Regions from separate parts of the Priestia sp. YIM B13551 genome, predicted to be linked through region 2. Evidence: riboswitches for the same ligand, from Rfam matches in the RefSeq annotation. Region 2 holds a riboswitch; the other holds the start of a gene.
The links. A riboswitch is a leader RNA that binds a small molecule or an ion and turns the genes downstream of it on or off. The one in region 2 is predicted to bind cobalamin.

Region 1 (8,481 bases), on a different contig from region 2:
TATGCCCGTATGTAACTGTCATAACGATAACACCTATAGCAGCTAATCCAACAGAAGCACCCTGCCAAAAATTAAGCTTCTCTTTTAAAACGACTATACCAAGTAAAATACTAACGAGCGGGTTGATGTAGTAACCTAAACTTGTTTCAATAATATGATTATGGTTAACCGCCCAAATGTAAACGAACCAGTTGATGCTGATCAGCACTGAAGCCACAAATAAAATGACCGCTTGTTTCGTATTACGAAATAATAAACCAAGCGTCTTCTTTAAAGCACTCATTTGCTTTGTCACAAGCAAAAGTAAAAGCATAAAAACAAATGACCATATGACACGGTGAGCGAGTATTTCATTCGCATTCACCTCGCCAAGAAGCTTCCAGTAAAGCGGAAAAAGCCCCCACATAACGTAAGCGCTGGCTGTATAAACAATACCTGCTCGTTTAGAATCTTGATTCATTTCTCAACCTCTTTTCTTTATCTCTCTGTCTCTTATCATTATAGATGCATTTACCTCTTTTTTATAGCTTTATTTTGCCTATCGAAATAGCTCATTAAAAAAAACGATCGCTTTTAGCTCGACCGTTTTTTATACCTTATTTTTTAGGCTGTTTAAATACTTTGGCACTGCGAATATATTCTACATCTTGTACATTTTCTCGCGCGTTAGCGATTCGAGCCGCAGCAAAGAAATAATCGGATAAACGATTTAAATACTGAAGCACCGCCGCATTAATTTTATACTCACGCTGCACGCCAACAACAAGCCGTTCTGCGCGGCGTGTAATCGTCCGGCAAATATGAAGCGTTGTCGCTGCAGGTGTGCCTCCAGGTAAAATAAAACGCTCAATGGCCGGCGCTTCTGACATATAGACATCAATGCGCTTTTCAAGTACTGATATCATGTCGTTTGTTACTTTGTACGGATGATCATCTTTTGCAAATGCTAAATCACTTCCACAGTCAAAAAGCTCATGTTGAATCGTAATTAGCTCTTCTTTTACATCTTTTAATGTTGTTTCATCCAGCTGATAAATCGCTTGACCTACAAAGCCATTTAGCTCATCAATCGTACCGTATGCTTCCACTCGAATATCATCTTTATTTACTCGTCCTCCAATTAAGCTTGTCTGCCCTTTGTCCCCTGTTTTTGTGTAAATGTTCATTATATTTCCTCCTTCAATCGATTAGCAATTCCGTACCAAATGTGATCTACTTTCCGGGCATATGCCGCTAAATGCTGATACGCATACCCGCATTCATCTCTCCACTGCCGCTCTGTTGGATCTAAAGGAACAATCCCTTTGCCGACTTCAGTTCCAATCACTATTAACTTTTCCCATACACCGCTGTCTCTCCACTTCTGTATTAACTTTTTAACAACAAGGTGCGGAGACTCCAGCTCGCTATGTATTAATTCCTTAACATAGTGCTCAAATCCTTCTAGCACTATGTAACTTTCTTCGAACTCAAGCGCTGGTAAAACAGGGTCTTCATACAAACAATGCCATTTTACCGACTCACTGGCATAATGCTGCTTCACCCATTTTCTTTTGCCGGTAAATGCACCGCCGAATACGAAATGCATGCTCTTCTCTCCTTTGCCTGTTTGTATGATGTACACGCTACTGAAAAACCTTCTCCATAAGAAAAAGAAACATCCCAAAGCGACGCTGTCTGTTTAAAGTGGGATGCAAGTAAACGCAGTGGTCCGCCGTGTGAAACAATAGCAATGTGACGCAATTGCTGACTGGCCGCCAAATCGACCGCTTCTTCCCACGCTGCCCAAATTCGGTTTGAAAAGCTTGAGAAGCTTTCACCATTCGGAGGCGTATGTTCTGTCCAGTGATCAATCCAATTTCTATACGCCCGTATGTTTTTTAAATCTTCATACGTCTTCTCTTCCCAATCTCCAAAATGCAGCTCACGCCAATTTTTACTTTTAACCACCTGAGATTTTGGAAAAACAACTGCACTTGTTTCTAGCGCTCTTTTTAAGTCACTGGAAATAACGAGCTGAGGTTCTAGAAAAAGCTCTTTCAATTCATTTTTCCCTTCTATACTTAAAGGCGGATCACTCCACCCTATATATTTTTTCTGTTGATTTTCAAGCGTCATGCCGTGACGAATACATGTGATAACCAAAGAATTATCCATAAAAGCGTTTCTCCTCCTTCAATGGTTGCCCCTATAACATCTCCTGTTACGCCACCAAACTGCGAACGATAAAATCGTATCCAGAGCCATAGAAAACCGGCAAAGAAAAGAATAATGAATTTATTGTCCATAAAAATAACGAAAATAGCAACTAAGAATAGGCTCATGATGATAAATCCGTAAATAGACCGTTTGGTGACTCCTTTTTGAAAATATGCAGCCAGACCCGTCTCTTTAGCGGGCTTATCTCTCAACAACAAAAAGGCTGCTCCAATTCTTGGAAGCGTAAAGACAATTAAGCATGCCCAAATTGATAAAGAAGAAAGAGACACTAATTCATAGATCGCACTAAAACGCAGCAGCAGCAGAACCATAAGAGAAAGAATAGCAAAAGACCCAACGTGCGGATCACTTAAAATCTGCAGTTTTTTTTCCTTTGACTGATGAGAAAAATACGCATCGCTTACGTCCATCCAGCCGTCTAAATGAAGGCCACCCGTTAAAACAAGCGGTAAAAGCAAAACTAAAATACTATCAACAATCGTAGTGATAGGTGAAGATTGAAGCAGCTGTAAAAAGCTATAAAACATCAAGCCTAGTAACATACCAATCCAAGGCAGCACAAAAAGTGAGCGTGCCGTTCTTTTTTCAGTCCATTGAACGGTTTTAGCCAGTGGTAAGATCGTAAAAAACTGGAGAGAAATTCGTAGTATAGCTATCCATTCTTTCATATATCTACACATTCCTTTCCTTTTTTAAAACGATAAATTCCCGCTTCTACACAAATAGCCACATCTGCTTTTTCTACAATATACTGATGTAATTTCCCTAACATCTTCATATAGCTATATGTGGGCTCTTCTAATACGCCCGCTTCAAACAGTTCATTAGATACTAGCACAACCGGCTGAGACTGCGCAAACAGCTTATCGAGCGTTTCTATCATATGAAGAAAAACCGCTTGTTTCCCTTCTTTTGTTTGCCACCTTCTTTCTGTTAAAAAAAGCTCATTGGCAAGCCAATTCGTGACACAATCCAAAAGTATAGCATCATCACTTTGAAGATTTGGCAAAATTTGTTGTAAATTTACAGACTGTTCGATCGTTATCCAAGGCGTGTTCGCTGCTTGGCGTTCTTTTTGATGAAGCTGGATGCGTTTTTGCATTTCCTTATCTGTTTGCCTGCTTGTGGCAATATAAACAGCGCGCTTTGTACAAAAAGTTTGAACCATATTCTCCGCTCCACGTGATTTTCCGCTTCGAACGCCTCCGCTAATAAAGATGATCATATTTCATCGAGTCCTTGTTTGATTATTTTAAGTAAATAGTCATTTTCTTCTTTCGTTTTCACGGCCAAACGGATATAGCGTCCATTTAAAAATGGAAAGTTTTCAGTATGACGAGCTACCACGCCATGGCTTGCTAAATAGACAAGCCATTCGCGCGTTTTAATAGAAGACGGAACGCTGCAAAGATAATAGTTTGTTTGAGAAGGAGAAACCAAAAGCCCCCATTCCTTTAGTTGACTCAAGATCCGCTCCCGTTCTTGTTTAATATAATGTACGGTTTTTTTCACAAAATCTTTTTCATCCACACATATCATTCCTACTTGCTGCGACAATCCATTTACACTCCAAGGAGGCTGCTTTTTAGACATCTTGCTAATGATTTTTTCATTTGCCAAAATATAGCCAAGACGAAGCCCGGCAATATTAAACATCTTTGTCATGGAACGCACCACAATGATATGCTCATAATCCAGAATAAGAGAATCAAATGAAGGCTGATGTTCGACAAAATCAATGAATGCCTCATCAATTATTAAGTATGTACCATGATGAGCAGCAGCTTTTACTACTTTCATCCATTCCTCATGACTATACATAACACCCGTTGGATTATTTGGATGGCAAATCCACAGTACTTTTATGTCCGGAAGAATACTCATAATCAACTCTATATCCCAGCTCCAGCCATTTTCTTCAGCTAAAGGAACGTATGTCACTTCACATCCATAAGCTTTACTTGCCTGTTCATATTCAACGAAGGTCGGCTGTACAATCCCTGCTTTCTCTCCTGAAAATAACGAAGCAATAAGGAAAAACGCTTCAGCGGCGCCATTTGTAGGCAGCACTTGAGCAGCTGAAACATGATGATGAGCTGCAAGTTTATTTTTCAGCTCTGTTACTTGAGGATCAGGATAACTAAACGCTGCATCCTTGAATTCGTTCCACTTTTCGTGAAGCACAAGGGGAGCCCCTAAAGGATTTGTATTCACGCTAAAGTCTTTTATATGCGATAAATTCTCGGCCCCTATTGCTTTTAAAAAGACATTAGGATTAGCTCCATGTGTAGGTAATAGCACTAATAACTCCTCCTAACAAAAGATATAATAACCACGTAGCATAGACCGTCCTTTTCATAATGAAAACAGCTTGTTCAATATGACCGGCTTGCAGGGGAATGAGTGGTTCACCCATTTTTGCACGATTAGATTCTATGCCTTTATATGTATTAAGCCCGCCGAGTTGAATACCTAAAAGAGCAGCCACTGCGCTTTCCCCGTATCCGCTATTTGGGCTTGGATGCTTCTTAGCATCACGCTTAATCAAACTCGTTACATGCCCAAGAGAATACTGGCTTTTTACTACATTAACAGCCGTCATCACTACTGCAGTTAGCCGACTTGGAATATAGTTTAATACGTCATCGGTTTTTGCACTAAAGTAGCCGAACAGAAAGTAGCGGTCATTTTTGTACCCAACCATCGAATCACATGTGTTAATAGCTCGGTAAAAAAAGGCTAGGGCTCCTCCTCCTATAAATGCATAAAAAAGCGGAGCTGTAATACCATCACTTGTATTTTCAGCCACGGTCTCTACCGTCGCTCTGGCAATTTCTCCTTCTGACAAACGATCTGTATCTCGTCCCACAATCATACTTACTTCATATCTAGCTTTCTCCATATCTCCTAGCTGAAGCGGCTTTTGTACCTTATAAGCAGCTTCGCTTAAAGAACGAGTGGATATAGTAGTCGCAATCATTACGCCCTCTACTAAAACACCTGCTATAAAATCAACTCCGTACAAAGCATGGAGGAACAAAAAGGGAACAACTCCTGCTAGCACAGCCATACTTATCACAAGAAGCAATCCTTTGAATCGTTTTCCTACACCTTTATTTAATCTGGAATCCATCCAATAAATCCACTTGCCAAACCAGCGAACGGGATGCGGCCAATTTTCGGGGTCGCCTATCATTCGGTCAATTAGTAAAGCAATCGTCATGGCCGTCATGTGTGCAATTATCGCTTGTGTAATACTCATTTTTTCACCTCTTTCCCTTAAGTCCCTGCTCTAAGCTTATTTTCACCAGCTTGGCTACCGCTTGACCTAAAGCGGTCATAGAGCCTGCATATTCATATAATGGTCCTTGCTGAGACGCTGCAACTGAGATGCTGTCCGTAGATGTTCCCGTAGCAATCGTCTTTGTAGCTGGATCTATGACCCCCAGCTGTGACAGCGTTTTTGTTTTAGCTTCTGTGGCCGCAATAAAAAGCTGTAAAAACGCAGCATCCGTAAGCGTACCTTCCACGAAAAAAAACATATTAATTGTACCGGGAGAGGAATAGAACGGGACAGCTTCGTCAGCTGTAATATCTACTGCGTTTCCTACTCCAGCCGTTATCACGGAAGCTACTCTTACTCCGTAGCCTTCATAACAGTAAACCGCTCTTTCTTTTAACCAAACGGCTGTCATCAACCCTACGATTTGCTCATGGCGTACATTTTCTTTCATCAAATATTGCTCATACTCCATAGAAGGAGTATCTGAATAATAGTCTTTGTGAACAAATCGATTGTAAAAGGTGTCCGTTTCCGTAATACCTGTTCCTAAAACCCCTGAGCTGTATGTTTTATAAGAAGTCTCGGTTTTCATGATTAAAAGCTCAGGCCGTTCTTCAATTTTAAGATGTGAAAAGGGACCAATCCCCTTTTCAATTCGAACTGGAATATGGTCCCTCTTCTTATTTATTGTACACCTCAGGGTATACTGCTTTTGCTAAGTCCTCTAAGCCATCTACAATACGAGGTCCTAAGCGGTTGATTTTGTTTTGATCAACCTTCTCGATGTTACCCTCTTTTACAGCAGTCATGCTGCTCCAAGCGGGACGCTTCATAATCTCATTTTTGTCTGCATCATACGTTGCGATAATAACGTCAGGGTTTAACTTAACAACTTGCTCTTCAGAAAACTTAACCCAACCCTTTTCACTACCCGCTACGTTATCAGCACCGATCATAGTAAGCATTTCGTTCATGAACGTACCTTTTCCTGTTGTATAAATCTCAGGAGCTCCTGATACCTCTATCCATACTTTTTTACGATCTTCTTTTGAAATCGTTTTTGCTTTTTTCTCAATTGAAGCTACTTTTTCTTTCATGTCTTTAATTGTTTGATTAGCTTCTTTTGTTTTACCTGTTAATTTACCGATTTGCGTAATAGAATCATAAACCGTATCAAACGTTGTTGAATCTTTTACAACAAATACCGGAATACCCGCACTTTCAATTTGTTTAAATACTTCATCCGAAACGCCCATACTTGAAGCGTGTGCCAGCACTAAATCAGGATTTAAAGCAATAACTTTTTCTGCATTAACGTTCATATCTCCTACCTGCGCTTTTTTCTTTACGCTTTTAGGATAATCATCGTTGCTTGTAACACCGACTAATTCTTTTTCAAGGCCAAGGGCATATACAATCTCCGTATTACTTGGCATTAATGAAACAATTTTCTTAGGCTGTTTTTTCAACGTAATTTCTTTATCACGCGCGTCTTTTACCTTTACTGGAAATGCAGCTTGTGACGTTTGTGCCGTATCTTGCTTCGTTTTTTTATCACTGTTGCTTTGGCTGCCTGCACCGCATGCAGCAAGTACGATGACTAACAGTGCAATAATGGAATACGAAAGCCATTTTTTCATCTAAATACTCCCCCTATATATTGTTCATTGTGAATACGAAACCTCCACGTTAAAGAAAAAGCAAATGATCATGCAAAAAGCAGCGCTATCCCGTTTTTCCGCTTTGACTATGTATACTGCTCGCCGGCAGCTTCAAAATAAAAAAGCTTTACTTTCAATTGAAAGCAAAGCAGGTAACGTCAAGATAAGCAGGAAAAGAATCCGTTCACTATACTTGATATGTATGTTCATTACCCTGCTTCACCCTTCCTCGAAGGTTTCACAGCTAACAATAAGGCAGGTCTCCTGACTTACGCACAAAGCGCTTACAGTGGCGGGACCGCGCTGGTTTTTCACCAGACTTCCCTTTTCACTCAATCTTTAAATTGAGACCTTATTGCTTTACGATTATTCACTTGTCCTAGTATACCCCACTCATGGAAAAATGGAAATAGCCATTCTCACAAAAAAAGCTGCGAGAATGCTCTCGCAGCTTAAGGAATTAAAGAGTTGCTAAAAATTCACGGACCGCTTCAGGCGTTTTAGCATTTGCACTGTGCAAGTGTGCAATTTTTTCACCGTTTTTATATACAAGAAGAGAAGGAATACCCATTACATTGTTTTCAGCAGAAAGTTCTTCAAACTCATCCTTGTCAATTTTAAACCATGCTTTATCTGTATTTTCGTCAACGATTTCATCAATGAACATATCCAAACGTTTGCAATCAGGACACCACGTTGTCGTAAAAATCCCAACGCTTAGTGTTTCGTTCTTAATTTGTTCGCGAAATTGTTTTTCTTCCGTAAATTGTTTCATTGTGTTACCTCCAGCATCTATTCGTTCCTTCTCACTATTCTATGGTAAGAAGTCTGACTTCATTATAAACGATTTTTTTATCGTTGTGCTAATGTTTCAGCTTATTTAGACCATAACGGTTTTAGACGTAAAAAAATGCTAGCTTAAAAAAGCTAACATTTCGAAATCGTAGAATGTTGTGTCTATTATCAGCTAAACCATTTAGGCGGCATGTTTCGGTTCCAATAAATTTTCCCTAAATCATAATGCTTTTGAAAATTATCTGCAGCCGCATGATAGTGAAAATTAAACCAGTATCCATCTTTTGGAGGATTTTCACGCCGTACGTGAAACCGTATTAAGTCCTGACCGGTCTCCCGGTCATATACATGGAAAATCTTTTCACCATAGCCAGCAGCAGGATGCTCGCTTATCTCGAGATTCTGAATTGACTGTTCACGTTCAGTGCCAATGTCGGTCAGCACTTCTTCAATTTTAGGTAACACTGCTTGACGAAATTCATCTTCAATGACAGGCCCAATTTTTGTTCCGAATTTTTCCAC
Region 2 (8,481 bases):
CATTCTTGTTTTATACATAGTGATTATCGGCGCATTAGCCATTATTATTTCATCGGTTATTCCGCCTCTAAAAAATCAAGTTGACCGTCTTATTGATAATATCCCAGAGCTGACGCATGACGTTCAGCATGCGGTGACGAATCTTTCAAATAACCGATATGTCGAGCAGGGTCTTCAGTCGGCCAACACAGACCTAGACAAGCTTTCAAAAGATGCTTCCAAACACTTGAGTAAATATGTTTCTGGATTTTCAAGCGGTATCGTTAATTTTGTCGGAACCATCACAGAAATAATATTATCGGTTGCCGTTTTACCCTTTATTCTTTTTTACTTGTTGAAAGATGGAAAAAATCTTCCTAATTACATTGTGAAGCTGCTTCCAAATCGTTCTCGTTCTGAGGCTAAGTTTATTTTAGCCGATATGAATCATGCACTAAGCGCATATATTCGCGGGCAAATTTTCGTTGCAATTTGTATAGGTGTACTGCTTTTCATTGGCTATCTGATTATTGGATTAGACTATGCATTACTTTTAGCGATTATCGCCATGGTAACCAATGTTGTGCCTTACCTTGGTCCTATTATCGCCATCATACCAGCAATTATTATTGCGTTTATTACCTCTCCTTTCATGCTTGTAAAACTAGCCATTGTCTGGGCAGTTGTTCAATTGCTTGAAGGTAAAGTAATATCTCCGCAAATTATGGGAAGAAGCCTAGACATTCACCCGATTACAGTCATTTTTGTCATTCTAACCGCCGGAAACTTATTCGGAATCATAGGTATTATTTTAGCCGTCCCTGGATATGCCGTTTTAAAAGTTATTATTACGCATATTTATCAATTCATCCGTTTGAATTCTACTATGTATCCAGATAAAAAAGCATAATAAAAAGCCCATCGATTTTCGATGGGCTTAACTTTTTACTTTTGTTCTTCTTCATCTTCACGATCAAACCAAAGGAGCTCTTGATCATCTTCATCTCCATTATAGTTGATGAGAATTTCTTCTCCTGCTTGGATATCCGTATATGCATAAAAATCAAAGGTATGATTGTCAAAATTAATTTCATACGTAGCATTGGGTGTATACGAGTGATTAAACAGCATACCGTATCCCAAAAGAATAGCCGTATGATTCACTCCATATTCAAAAGCATAATCCGCTAGTGTTGTTTTCTCAATAAAATCATGCTCTTTATTAGGATAAGCGATAACAGGAGCTTCGTGAATAAGCGTTCCTTTTTTAATATCTTGCTTAGCAAATACACCTCTATTAAATTCTCCGTCGCTTATCGCAGACACTTTTATTTCGATCATATTCGTCACCTATATATTCTTTCCTCTAAGATTTTTTTCTTCCTTAAGCTTGACAGTTTCTAATGGGGAAATCAACTGTTTTTCATAACCACTTGAATATAAGCTGAAGGAGCGCTTATCATGCACACTTGTGTAAGCACTTACCTTATTAGAAACATGCAATTTGATTTTATTTTAGACATGGAAAAGCAATGACCTTGCGCATAGCGCTTTTTTGAGCCATTCAACATGTGAAGAATCGTTTTTCTCTGTGATATAATCGTTTATGCTGCTTTTTTATGTTAATCTATGACTCTTACTACCAAATGTATCTCATGTTAGAAAGAAGGTTTTAAATGAACTTAAATCATGACAAAGATAGTGTAACGTATGCAGTCCTTTCTTATCTTATGTGGGGGCTCACGCCAATTTATTGGAAGCTGGTTCACCACGTAGCACCAGGGGAGATTTTAGCTCAGCGCGTTTTTTGGTCTTTTATTTTTATGCTTATTCTTTTATTGATAACAAAGAAATGGCGTACATACATTACGTTTGTAAAAGAAATAATGAAAAAACCATCCTTATTCTGGTCCCTTTTGACTGCGTCTGTACTTATTAGTGCAAATTGGGGCATTTTTATGTGGGCTGTCATTGATGGAAAAATAGTAGAAGCGAGCCTTGGACAATATATTAATCCCCTAACAAGTGTTTTATTAGGTGTTATTGTCTTAAAAGAGAGATTAAGCGGGGCTCAAATTTTTGCATTTATACTAGCAGGGATCGGCGTATTAACACTCAGTCTTCATTATGGTGTGGTTCCTTGGATTTCGCTTAGTTTAGCTCTTACTTTCGGATTATATGGTTTCGCAAAGAAAAAGATTAAAACTGATTCAACAATGGATTAACTCTTGAAACGATGGTCATCTCCCCTATTGCATTAGCATACATAGGCTACCTCACGTTTCAATCACACTTGCAGTTTTTTGATTTTTTTTCAACAAGTCTTTTATTAATCGGAAGTGGAATGGTCACAGCTCTACCACTCTTATTATTCACAAAAAGTGCTAAAAAAGTATCATTATCAATGCTTGGTATTCTTCAATATATTTCACCAACCTTATCTCTGCTAGCAGGAGTAATTCTATACCATGAATCGCTAACAAAAGCTCATGTTATTGCTTTTAGTTTTATTTGGTTAGCTCTTATTGTTTATACGTTTTCATCTATTACTAAATGGGGGAACAAAAAACACATAAAAAATAAGATGGAAGCCTAACAGAAGCATACATTTTCTTACGTATTATTTCTAAACAAATTGGGCTGAAAGGAGCGATATTTATGAAACAAATCATTGACGCTCATATTCACCTCGATCAATATGAACCGAAAAGCTGGAAAGACATAATAGAGAAGGATCCTTCGTTACAAGCGCTTATTTCTGTATCTTCCACATTACAGTCTTGCCAACTTAATCAAAAAATCAGCCAATTGTATTCCTGTGTGAAACCAGCCTACGGATTTCATCCTGAACAAATACTGCCTTCTTCAAATGAATTAGCGGAGCTGTTTGCCTGGATTGATCAAAACAATGAAGAAATGATAGCTGTTGGTGAGGTTGGTCTACCTTATTACTTAAATCAGACCTATACTCTTTCTCTAGAGCCCTATTTGGAGCTGCTTGAAGCTTTTATTATTCATTCAAAAAAGTGGGGAAAACCGTTAATTCTTCACGCTGTATATGAAGACGCTGAAATTGTGTGTGACTTACTAGAAAAACATTCCGTGTCTAAAGCTCACTTCCACTGGTTCAAAGGAGCTAAAAAAACCGTTGAACGAATGAAAAACAACGGTTACTATATTTCAGTTACACCTGATATTGTATATAAGCCTAAAATCCAAGCGCTTGCCATGGAATACCCTCTTGACTACTTGATGGTCGAAACAGATGGTCCGTGGCCATTTGAAGGACCTTTTCAAAACCAGACAACGGTTCCATCAATGATACATCAGTCCGTTGAGGAAATAGCACGTCTCAAAGGAGTTTCTGGAACGGAAGCATATGATTTTTTATATCAAAATACGTCTTGTTTTTATAATCTCTCCACATAAAAGGCCTTTCCCTAAGGAAAGGCCTTTTATATCTAAATTCGTTTCACAAGTTTTACGATTAGCACAATCACTGCAATGACAAGAAGAATGTGAATGATGCCGCCGCCAATATGAAAAACTAATCCTAATAACCAAAAAATAAATAAAAGTCCAATAATCGTCCACAACATAATTTTTTCTCCTTTTTTTATATGTAGTATTTGTTATAATTCTATATTTCCCTAAATGTGCATAAATAAACGCATTTCATATACATCTTTTCACTAAGGAAGGTTCACATAATGTACAAAAAGTACTCATGTTCTCTGTGGTAAAATAAGTATGTAATCTTATTTCATTTAAACTATAGCGGAGATGATTAACTATGACGTGGATTGTATTACTTTCCATCATTCTTGTAAGTGCACTCAAAATATTAGTAACGTGTCTTCCAACTCCAGTGGTCAAATGGCTTATGACTAAATTTCAATTACACCCAACACTTGATGATCAAAACGTTACTGTCACAGTTGATGGGAAACATTTAGAAGGCAAAGACAAAATGCAAGTGATTGATTATTTTAATAAAGCAACATTTTTAAAACAATATTATGTCCATGAAGGAAATAAGGACTATTATAAACACCTAGAAGACAGTGAAACTCCACTGGTTATCGATACGAAAAAAGGAAAAAAAGATGTTCGATTATGCGTATACAGTTATGATGATCATGTCGATGTCGTAAAACAGTATAAAAAGAAAATTATTGCTTACAGCCTGCTGTCTGATCACCTTCAAAAGCAGTCCATAACAGCTGACCTAGCTTAAACCAGTCGCCTATAAGGCGGCTGGTTTAGTTTTAGGTTGAAGCTATCTTATTTAAAAATTCCAAACTTTAACATTAATTCTAATGCTATAATATAAATTAATTGGTTGAAGTAGATTTCGGCGAGCATCAAAAGTTTCTTTTCAAGTGGGCCTTTGGGACAACTATTGTCATGACAATTACAGCCATTTTAACAAATGCTATTTCCCTTTAGAGTTCTACCATAAAAAAGGAAGCCGACTACCATAAGGCAATCGGCTCACACATGTAGGATATTGATTTAACACTAACAAAGTACAACACAACACTAGTAATTATATAATATATTTCATTATTTTGAAAGCGATTTCATATATATTTTCAAAAATATTTTGTTATTTGTTTTTCATAGAAAAAAACCACGTTTCAGCCAATTCGAAACGTGGTTCTTTTCTGTAAGGACTTGCCCTACAGGCTATAAATGTAAGTACGTTCATTATAGCATGAGCTCTTATCTAGATTCCATGGTAATTACTGTATAATATCGTTACATTACGACCGGTTGTATTTTTCTGTCCATATGCAGCGTATTCCATGGCTCATCCTGTTCAGCAAGCCTTTCGATAAAACCTTGTGAAATCCAGAATGGGATAGCCCCCGGTAAAAAAGGATGAGTATGCAGATACAACGTGTCATAAAAATGATTTTGAGCAAATTGTTCCACTGCCTTTAACAGCTGCTGTCCAATGCCTAGACGCCGGTATGCTGGATCGACATAGCATTTTACAATCTCGGCTGCAGTTTTATGTTCATATCGCTTTTTTAATGCATGAAACCTTCCATCGTAAGCGTATAAACCAATTGTTCCAATTACTTGTTGATTTTCCGTGACAGCTGCAAAAAAAGCAGCGCCTTTCGCTTGAACATAATGTTCATTAAAATGAAGCAAATCCACAGAAAGCTGATTTTTTTCCAGCATAGGAAATAGCTCATTCCGCATATTCATGACAAACTGAATCACTTCAGCATCCTTTTCTTTTACTTCTTTAATTTGATACATTTGTACTTCTTGCACGTTTACTGTCACATCCTTTTATCTATCATTGTATCCTTTCTCTTTTTCCTATAGGAACAACGATATTGACTATGGCGTTACGTCTAAATGCTGAGTCAGCATATAATACTCGCTTGGATTTGTTGTCCAGTTTTTCACTTTTTGATTATAAGCAACAACAATGTTTGGATGTACAATCGATGACGTCAGCATTTCCCCATTAATCAAAGCGGTTGCTTGCTTGGCTAGCTGATCTCGTTTTGCGTCATCTACTGTTGAATTTAACTGTTCTATCATTTTTGTTAGCGTATCGTCATTAATCCGGCTGGCATTTAAACCACCGCCCGGCAAATAGTTCGTGCTTAAATAATAGCTGGCATCCCCTCTAGGTGCTGTGATAAGGCTGTACAATGCTAAATCCCAATCATCTTTTGCCATTACATATTCATCGCTGTCTTCAACTAGGTGAATCTTAATATTAATTCCTAACTCTTTCGCATTAGACTGTATAAGCTGAGCAATCAAAGGAAGTTCTGGCAATGAGCTGTATGTGACAAGAGAGAGGGATAATGGCTTTCCATTTTTGATTACTTTGCCATTTTTGAGTTGATAGCCTGCTTTCTCTAAATATTTTTTAGCATATGCTATTCCTTTTGTCTCACTAGCAGTATTATCAGCAAAAGGAAATTGGGGTAAAAATGGACCTCGAGCCGCTGCCGCTTGATTGTTCATTATGCTGCTGACAATTTCTTTCCGGTTCAGTAAGGTATCGATAGCTTTTCTTACAGTTTCGTCTTTTAATGCGTCATTGGTTTGATTATAAAGCAATAAATGAGTACGCACACTAGGTACTCCACTTACTTTGAAAGACGAATTCGCTTGTAAAGTGCTCAAGCTTTCTAAAGGCGGGCGATAAATAATATCGGCTGTCCCGGACTGAAGAGCCGCAACTCGCGCATTAGCATCTTCGTTAAATGCAAAGATCGCATTTTTCAATTTTACTTTCCCATTCCAATAATGTTCATATCTTTCTAACTTCACTTGATTTCCTTGATCGAAAGTCAAAACGTGAAATGGCCCTGTGCCAATGGGCTTCTTAGCTATACTAGAAACATCAACATCTATAATAGCTGTGTTTGGATGCACTAACTCAGAAGGAAATTTAGGCATTGGTTCTTTTAATGTAATTGTCAGCGCATGACCGTTCGCTTTCATTTCTTTAATATTTAAAGCGTTTTTCATCGCATAGCTTTGATCTATCGTTCTTTGAAGAGAAGACTTAACGGCATTTGCATCTAGCGCTTTGCCATTTTGAAACGTAATGTTCTTTCTTATCGTAAATGTCCACGTAAGACCGTTATCTTTCGTTTCCCACTTTTCAGCAAGCCAGGGCTTTATTTTTAAATCATTGCTGATTTTAACAAGCGTCTCCCCTACTCCCGCACGAACTGCTGTATAATTATCATCCGTATGAGGATCAAGCGTTGCAGATGTAAAATTAAATAAAAACGTCACACTTTTATCCGTTTTCTTTCTTTCTTTTATACTTATGCTCTCTTCATTAGGAGCGCAAGCAGTGAGGCAAAGTAACACAAGAAATATCATAGATACGAGTTTTTTATTATTTATCATTGATTTTTCCACCTTCTATTTTAATACACAAAAAAGCACTTCTAAAAAGAAGTGCTTGTCTTCACAACAAATTCAGATAAACGTATCCCTTGTTTATCCTATTTTTGGTTCTGCCAAAACACCTCCCTATCCTCGTAGGTTATTGTGTGCTGCGATTTATGGCAGGTCTCCTGGCTTCAAGTCACTGCCTTATACCGCCTTCCCGTCTCTAAATAGACAGTGGCTTTTTTGACATAAGGCTCCTTGTTACAGTGGCGGGACCGCTCCGGATTTGCACCGGATTCCCTTTTAAGGCAATTGAAAAACAATTGCCACCATAAAAGCTGGTTATTTAATTTAGTAGCGTGCTCTTGAAACTCTAGAAGTAGAAGCTGATGGTGAAACATCTTCATCATCAAATCCAGTGGCAATAACGGTTACCATCATTTCGTCCTTTAAATCTTCATTGATCACGGACCCAAAAATCATATTTAAGTCCTGATCAGAAGCAGACGTGACAATATCTGCTGCTTCCTGTACTTCGTAAAGACTCAAGCTGCTGCCGCTCGTAATGTTCAACAGCACGCCTCTTGCTCCATCAATCGATGCATCTAGCAGCGGACTAGAAATCGCTTTTTTCGCTGCTTCAATTGCCCGGTCTGATCCGGAAGCTCGTCCGATACCCATAAGCGCAAATCCTTGATTAGACATGATTGTTTTTACATCAGCAAAGTCAAGGTTAATCAGCCCCGGAACAGCGATTAAATCTGAAATACCTTGAATACCTTGGCGAAGAACATTATCTGCTTCACGGAATGCTTCAAGCATAGGCGTCTTTTTATCGACAATTTCAAGCAAGCGGTCGTTTGGAATCACAATAAGGGTATCTACCGATTCATTCATCGCAGTAATACCGCCTACTGCTTGCTTCGTACGTTTATTTCCTTCAAACTTGAACGGGCGAGTGACTACTCCAATTGTTAAAGCATTTAGTTCACGGGCAATTTGGGCAATAACCGGAGCTGCTCCAGTACCGGTTCCTCCGCCCATACCAGCTGTTACGAATACCATATCTGCGCCTTGCAGTACTTCTTGAATTTGTTCTCTGCTTTCTTCGGCTGCTTCTCTTCCCACTTCTGGATTAGCTCCTGCACCTAATCCTCGCGTTAAGGCCGCACCAATCTGCATTTTCACATCTGCTTTAGATAAGTTAAGCGCCTGAGCATCCGTATTAACGGCGATAAATTCTACTCCTTGTACACCGTGTTCAATCATACGGTTAACGGTGTTATTTCCTCCACCGCCGACCCCAATTACTTTAATTCGCACTAGTGGCGATACACCTGCATCAAATCCAAACATTCTAAGTTCCTCCTCAATGATCAAAATTACTTTCTCTTATTATCCGAAAAAACACGTGAAGAACCTTTTACTCCTATGTTTAACGCGTAACTGTTCTTTTGTTTTACAGATTTTATACACTTCTCTTTTAACCTTTAAATCTTTACATCTTTATGTAAATTTATTGTTGTTCTAAAATTAGTACGCCGAACTCTTTTATGGTTTTTCCACTCAAAATGGCATATAAGCTTATTGTATCATTCATTTGACAGATGTCTGTAT

Region 1: linked by a shared signal. The riboswitch ahead of ACFX4N_RS04615 (ABC transporter substrate-binding protein) and the one ahead of nikA (nickel ABC transporter substrate-binding protein) in region 2 are both predicted to bind cobalamin.

Annotation. Positions count from the first base shown of each region.
Region 1 covers NZ_JBHZOX010000001.1:882,192-890,672, forward strand. Annotated here, with positions in the region: gene rarD (EamA family transporter RarD) at 1-460, opposite strand, end outside; gene ACFX4N_RS04575 (cob(I)yrinic acid a,c-diamide adenosyltransferase) at 597-1,166, opposite strand; gene ACFX4N_RS04580 (bifunctional adenosylcobinamide kinase/adenosylcobinamide-phosphate guanylyltransferase) at 1,166-1,588, opposite strand; gene ACFX4N_RS04585 (histidine phosphatase family protein) at 1,540-2,157, opposite strand; gene cobS (adenosylcobinamide-GDP ribazoletransferase) at 2,115-2,888, opposite strand; gene ACFX4N_RS04595 (bifunctional adenosylcobinamide kinase/adenosylcobinamide-phosphate guanylyltransferase) at 2,885-3,445, opposite strand; gene cobD (threonine-phosphate decarboxylase CobD) at 3,442-4,521, opposite strand; gene cbiB (adenosylcobinamide-phosphate synthase CbiB) at 4,496-5,482, opposite strand; gene ACFX4N_RS04610 (adenosylcobinamide amidohydrolase) at 5,487-6,095, opposite strand; gene ACFX4N_RS04615 (ABC transporter substrate-binding protein) at 6,184-7,143, opposite strand; cobalamin riboswitch at 7,402-7,534, opposite strand; gene ACFX4N_RS04620 (thioredoxin family protein) at 7,625-7,939, opposite strand; gene ACFX4N_RS04625 (YpjP family protein) at 8,128-8,481, opposite strand, start outside.
Region 2 covers NZ_JBHZOX010000008.1:96,586-105,066, forward strand. Annotated here, with positions in the region: gene ACFX4N_RS26155 (AI-2E family transporter) at 1-889, shown strand, start outside; gene ACFX4N_RS26160 (SET domain-containing protein) at 925-1,320, opposite strand; partial or broken gene rarD (EamA family transporter RarD) at 1,656-2,575, shown strand; gene ACFX4N_RS26170 (TatD family hydrolase) at 2,638-3,408, shown strand; gene ACFX4N_RS26175 (lmo0937 family membrane protein) at 3,441-3,578, opposite strand; gene ACFX4N_RS26180 (YfmQ family protein) at 3,773-4,216, shown strand; gene ACFX4N_RS26185 (GNAT family N-acetyltransferase) at 4,741-5,268, opposite strand; gene nikA (nickel ABC transporter substrate-binding protein) at 5,338-6,879, opposite strand; cobalamin riboswitch at 7,022-7,213, opposite strand; gene ftsZ (cell division protein FtsZ) at 7,216-8,220, opposite strand.